2 linked regions of the Roseiflexus sp. RS-1 genome follow. The protein of the gene in region 2 interacts with the protein of the main gene of each other region in a pairwise test. Links are inferred from orthologs where the notes say so. Each region holds a gene or a part of one and is shown on either strand. Other genes may lie near its edges.

Region 1 (3,303 bases), 670 kb from region 2 along the record:
GATGAGCGGCACGCCGTTCAATGCGGTGGAGCGCCCATCCGAGGTTGGATCGACGACAATGATCATGCGGTCGCCCGGCGCGCCTGCCAGACCGAATGCCCACGGTTCACGAGTCAGCGGGTCGCTTTCGATGTCGAGAAAGAAACCGACGTGGGGGAGCTGCGGAGCGCCAGTGCTGGTTGGTTGTGGTTGGTCGCTGAGCAGCGCCTGCGCCTGCAATCGCAGGCGCTCGCCACCATAGGGCAGACGATCCGGCAGCGTTGCAAGAACGCCAGGTTCGAGCGTCACAACCTGTTCTATCCGATGGATGCCGCGCTGACGCAGCGCAATCCCCTGCCGGCGGCTCAATCCGGGAAGGAGTGCGATGTCGCGCGTTTCGCGCGCAGCCGCATCGCACGCCGTTCGCCAGGTGCAGAAAGGGCAATGGTCGTTGTCGAACCAGACAGGCGGGGCTTCTCTGGTTGCGATGACGGCAGCGCGCCAGACCTGAGCGGTGAATGGGGCGAGCGACGCAGATTGGCGTTTGACGAGCGCCGGTCCGTCCCCGCTGGCGCCGAGCCACAACTCGCCAGGCGGATCGATCGCTTCCCCCTGGGTCTGCCGCACCAACCACCGCCATGCGTCGAGCAGCAACCGATCCCAGCGTGTCGGGCGGGTGTGCAACACAATCGCCACCGGGCGATAGGACCACGCGCCGGATGTGGTAGCGGTGCGGATCAGCAGGTCGGGAGCGCCGCGTAGCGTGTGGTCGGCGAGAGGCGCTTCGAGCGCGGCGCCGGCAATCGCTGCCGCACCGCGTTGCATCAACCGGCGGGTCTGGATGACACGCTCAGACCAGTCAAGTGCGGACAGGTCTTCAAGATTCGGAATCCCGGCGAGGATGCGCTGTTTGTGGGCAGCACGAAGCGCCATCCGCGCACGCGCATCGGCGGTGGGTGTTACCGGAGGCGGATGAACAGAACGTTGATCAAGCCAGATCCGACGTTCGCAGCGCGCCAGCCATGCCAGATCGTCGGCGTCGATCCAGGAGGGAGGGAAAGATGGAACTGTTGTGACCGGCTGGGGTTGCTCGTTGGTCATACGCCTCCCTGCGATGTTACCGTCATTTCCCGCAGTTGTGCAACAATACCCGGCAACATCTCCAGAACCGCATCGACATCGGCATCGGTGTTCTCACGCCCAAAAGTGAATCGCACCGCGCCGGGGAGCGCAGCCGCAATTTCCGGCGCACGTTCCGTCCCGGAAGCGCGAGCCAGGGCGATCAACACGTGCGATGGCTCCAGTGATCCACTGGTGCAGGCAGAGCCGCTCGAAGCAGCAATCCCGTGCTGATCGAGCAACAGAAGGATGCTTTCACCCTCGACACCCTCGAACGAAAGACTGGCATTATTGGGCAGTCGTTGGGTCGGATGACCATTGAGACGCGATCCCGGCACACGTTCCAGAATGCCCGCCACCAACCGGTCGCGCAGACGCGCACAGTGGGCGCTGTCGTGCGCGCGGCGTTCTTCCGCCAGGCGCAGCGCCGTCGCCATGCCGACGATGCCGGGCACATTCTCGGTGCCAGCGCGTCGTCGTCGTTCCTGTCCACCGCCGGTGATCTGCGGCAGGAGCGGTGTGCCCCGGCGAACGTAGAGCGCACCCACGCCTTTGGGACCGTAGAACTTGTGCGCAGCAATGGTCATAAGATCGACGTTGAGCGCACGCACGTCGAGCGGTAACGCACCGGGCGCCTGGACGGCATCGGTGTGGAAAGGAATGCCGCGTTCGCGACAGATGGCGCCCAGTTCCGCAATCGGCTGGATCGTGCCGATTTCGTTGTTGGCGTACATGATCGATACCAGCACCGTGTCCGGACGCAACGCGGCGCGCAGGTATTCCGGCTGCACCAGACCTTTGGGATCGACCGGCAGGATGGTCGCCTCGAACCCAAACGCTTGCAAATGTTCGACGGTATGCAGCACCGCGTGATGCTCAATGGCGCTGGTAATAATGTGCGATCCCCGTCCTGCCTGGCGTTGCGCCAGTGCGACGCCACGAATCGCAAGGTTATCGCTCTCCGAACCACTGCCGGTAAAAATAATCTCACGCGGCGATGCTCCCAGGATCGACGCAATCTGATCACGCGCTTCGTCGAGTGCATGCAGTGCAGCGCGTCCAATGCGATAGATGCTCGATGGATTGCCAAAGTGCGTGGTGAAATAGGGGATCATCGCCTCGAGCACCACGGGATCGACCGGCGTCGTTGCCGCGTGATCAAGGTAGATCAATCGGTCAGTCACATACTCCTCGCTTTGTAGAGACATCAGGGCGCTTCCAGACCGTGCGCTTCGAGCAGCGCCTGATCGGCGAGCAGCAGAGCCGTGTTGCCATCTGCGACGATACGCCCCTCGTCCATGATAACCATCCGGTCGAACAGTTCGCGCACCATCAGCATATCGTGCGTCGAAACCAGCATCGTCAGCGGCAGATTGCGCAGCAGGTCGATCAACCCGCGCCGCGCCCGTGGATCGAGACCGGCTGACGGTTCATCGAACGCCAGAATATCCGGGTCCATCGCCAGTACCGTGGCAATCGCAATACGCTTCTTTTCGCCCATACTTAAACGATACGGCTGCCGGTCGCGGTACGCCTGCATCCCGACCAGCGCAAGCGCCCGTTCGACCCGCGCGCGCACGTCGTCTGCCGATAGCCCCATATGGAGCGGACCGAACGCGACATCCTCGAAGACAGTTGGTGAGAACAGTTGATCATCGGGATTTTGAAACACGAGACCAACCCGCGCGCGCACCTGCGGCAGGTTGTGCTCATTCACCGGAACCCCACCGATCGCAATATGTCCCTTCCCGCGCAGAATACCGTTGAGGTGTAGCAACAGCGTACTCTTGCCCGCGCCGTTGGGTCCGACCAGCGCCACCTTCTCGCCGCGTGCAACAGAGAGCGTCGCGCCACGGAGCGCGACATGCCCATCGGGATAGGCAAAGTGCAGGTCTTCGATCAGGAGCGCTGGCGGTTCGGCGCCTGGCGACGGCGCGACTGCAATGTCGAGATCACGGAGCAGCATGGACGGATCCTGAACATTAATTGATCGACACTATTGTAGCGTATTCCGTTATCCGCCGGATAGGGTGCTGCGGAGCAGGAACGCCTGCCAGAGCGAGACTGCATCGTAACGCAGCCTCGTCGTTGCACGCCGTGCCGGGTATGCCGGGTCACAGCGCCATTCCCGCCACGTGGATGAGCGCCAGCGCCACGACCGTCCCCGCCAGCGCCCACCAGTCGTGTGCGCGCATCTGATGAGGA
Region 2 (3,006 bases):
ACACTCTTACAAAGACACAAGGCGCAAAGGATTGTACGTTCGCCACGGAACGCGCAATTCCTTTGCGCCTTCAACCTTCCCGTCTGCCACGTTCAATGTGGAACGCGCACGACCTTCCTGTTGCTTGCCGCTCGCCTCTTATCCCACCGACCCTTCCATCTCGAGTTGAATGAGACGGTTGAGTTCAACGGCGTACTCCATCGGCAGTTCGCGCGTGAACGGCTCCATAAAACCGAGCACGATCATCGACAGCGCGTCAGCCTCGCTGATGCCGCGGCTCATCAGATAGAACAGTTGCTCCTCGCCGATACGCCCCACCGTCGCCTCGTGCGCCAGGGTGCAGCGGTCTTCCTCAATCTCGATGTACGGGATCGTATCGGATGCCGACTTCTCATCCAGGATGAGCGCGTCACAGTTCACATTGATCTTCGCCCCGGTTGCGCCCGGCGCCACCTTCGCCAGACCGCGGTACGTCGTCTTGCCGCCATTCTTCGAGACCGACTTGTTGGTGATGCGGCTCGTCGTATCTGGCGCGATATGCACCATTTTGGCGCCGGCGTCCTGGTGCTGCCCCTTGCCGGCATACGCCACCGAGAGCACCTCGCCGCGCGCGCCGCGCCCCATCAGGTAGACCGACGGGTACTTCATCGTCAGGCGCGAACCGATGTTGCCATCGACCCACTCCATGCTCGCCTCTTCATAGGCGATAGCGCGCTTGGTCACCAGGTTGAAGATATTGTTCGCCCAGTTCTGGATCGTGGTATAGCGGCACTTGCCGCCCTTCATCACGATGATCTCGACCACCGCCGAGTGCAGCGAGTTAGTGCTGTAGATCGGCGCGGTGCATCCCTCGATATAGTGCACCGACGCACCTTCCTCGACGATAATCAGGGTGCGCTCGAACTGACCCATGTTCTCCGCATTGATGCGGAAGTACGCCTGAAGCGGAATATCGACGTGCACCCCCTTCGGCACGTAGACGAACGACCCGCCCGACCAGACCGCTGTGTTCAGCGCAGCGTACTTGTTATCCGCCGCCGGCACGACCGTACCGAAGTATTGCTTGAAGATCTCCGGGTACTCCTTCAACCCGGTATCGGTGTCGAGGAAAATCACCCCCTGCTTCGCCCACTCTTCGCGCAGCGAGTGATAGACGACTTCCGACTCGTACTGCGCGCCGACGCCTGCCAGGAACTTGCGCTCCGCTTCAGGGATGCCCAACCGCTCAAAGGTGTTCTTGATCTCCGGCGGCACGGCGTCCCAATCGGTCTGCGGGCGCTCGCCAGCACGCACGAAATAGTGAATATCGTCATAGTTCAATTCTGCCAGTTCAGGGTTCGCCCACATGCCGGTCAGCGGCGTCGGCTTTTTGCGGAAGATTTCGAGCGCCTGCAACCGACGCTTCAACATCCACTCCGGCTCACCCTTCATCCCTGACAGTTCACGCACGACTTTTTCGTTCAAGCCCTTTTCAGACTTGAAAATATATCGTTCCTCGTTGCGGAACGCGTACTTCGAGTAATCGAAATCCAGATTCGTCGCTGTCACAGCCATTGGATGCACTCCTCTCCCAGAATTAATCACATCTCATCATCATCGGGCGCATGACCCACGCCATACAACCCGACCTTGAGTGTTTTGAGCGGAAGCAAGGCGCACTTGATGCGCACCGGATTATGGTTCAACGGAATGCCGATCAGCGCAAGCATCTGATCCTTGCTGAACTGCTTTGCCTGTTCAACCGGCATCCCGACAATTTCCTCGGTCAACATCGATGCCGACGCCTGACTGATGGCGCATCCGCGCCCATCGAAGCGCGCATCGGTGATGATGCCATTCTCGATCCGCAGGTCGATCCGCACTCGATCGCCGCACAGCGGATTATGCTCCTCAGCGCTGACGTCGGGATGGTCGATGCGACCGCGACGACGCGGATGCTTGTAGTGTTCGAGGATAAGTTCGCGGTACAGATCATCCATCCCAATCACCCGAACAGCGTGCGCACTTTGTGCAGCGCGGCGACCAGTCGATCAATCTCTTCCGGTATGTTGTACAGATAGAATGATGCGCGTGTGGTGGCAGGAATGTCGTAGTGCGCATGTAGCGGCTGCGCGCAGTGGTGCCCGGCGCGCACCGCAATCCCCTCGCCGTCGAGCACCGCAGCGACATCGTGCGGATGCACCCCGTCGAGCGTAAAACTCACCGCACCGCCGCGCATTTCGGTCGTTGTCGGACCGTACACCCGCAACCCTTCAACTTCGGTCAGGCGTTCGAGCGCATACCCCAGCAGTTCGCGCTCGTGGGCATAGATCCGATCCATCCCGATCTCCTGAAGAAAATCGACCGCTTCGCCAAGCGCGATGGCTTCGGCGATTGCCGGTGTGCCCGCTTCGAAGCGCGCCGGAACATCAGCGTAGGTCGATTCGTGCAGCCCTACCACCTTGATCATCGATCCACCACCGAGAAATGGCGGCATCTGTTCCAGGATCGCGCGCCGACCCCACAGCACCCCGATCCCGGTCGGACCACACATCTTATGACCGCTGAACGCCAGGAAATCGATATCGAGCGCCTGAACATCCACCGGCATGTGCGGTACGCTCTGCGCGCCGTCCACCAGCACCAGCGCACCGACGGCATGGGCGCGTTGCGCGATCTCCGCCACCGGATTGATCGTCCCCAGCACATTCGACTGTTGCGTGATCGCCACCAGACGCACCCCTTCGAGTTGCACTTCCAGGTTGTCGAGCGCCAGGCGACCTTCGCCGTCGATCGGCAGAAACTCCAGTTTCGCGCCGGTGCGCTGTGCCAGCATTTGCCAGGGCACCAGGTTCGAATGGTGCTCCATGATGCTGAGCAGAATGCGATCCCCTTCGCGCAGGTTGGCATCGCCCCAACTCCGCGCCACCAGGTTGATTGCCTCGGTCGTATTCCGCACGAACACGATCTCGCGCTGACTGCGAGCGTTGATGAAGCGCGCCACCTTGCCACGCGCCCGCTCGAAGG

What was found.
Region 1: the proteins of sufU (region 2) and nifS interact in binary tests that used the Escherichia coli proteins (3 or more experiments, as listed by UniProt). The link is inferred for Roseiflexus sp. RS-1 from one-to-one orthologs.

Annotation. Positions count from the first base shown.
Region 1 is NC_009523.1:210,438-213,740, forward strand. What follows is about bases 192-3,169. They hold nifS (cysteine desulfurase NifS), read right to left. Parts: upstream 2,307-3,169; coding sequence 1,077-2,306; downstream 192-1,076. Other genes in these bases: ROSERS_RS00860 (TM0106 family RecB-like putative nuclease), read right to left, coding at 192-1,080; ROSERS_RS00870 (energy-coupling factor ABC transporter ATP-binding protein), read right to left, coding at 2,306-3,064. Also shown: more of ROSERS_RS00860, read right to left, coding at 1-191; cobalt ECF transporter T component CbiQ, read right to left, coding at 3,213-3,303. UniProt on the Escherichia coli protein: Master enzyme that delivers sulfur to a number of partners involved in Fe-S cluster assembly, tRNA modification or cofactor biosynthesis. Catalyzes the removal of elemental sulfur from cysteine to produce alanine.
Region 2 is NC_009523.1:882,390-885,395, reverse strand. The notes cover bases 281-2,961. They hold sufU (Fe-S cluster assembly sulfur transfer protein SufU), read right to left. Parts: upstream 1,980-2,961; coding sequence 1,581-1,979; downstream 281-1,580. Other genes in these bases: ROSERS_RS03665 (cysteine desulfurase), read right to left, coding at 1,985-2,961; sufB (Fe-S cluster assembly protein SufB), read right to left, coding at 281-1,554. Outside these bases: more of sufB, read right to left, coding at 139-280; more of ROSERS_RS03665, read right to left, coding at 2,962-3,006. UniProt on the Escherichia coli protein: A scaffold on which IscS assembles Fe-S clusters. Exists as 2 interconverting forms, a structured (S) and disordered (D) form. The D-state is the preferred substrate for IscS.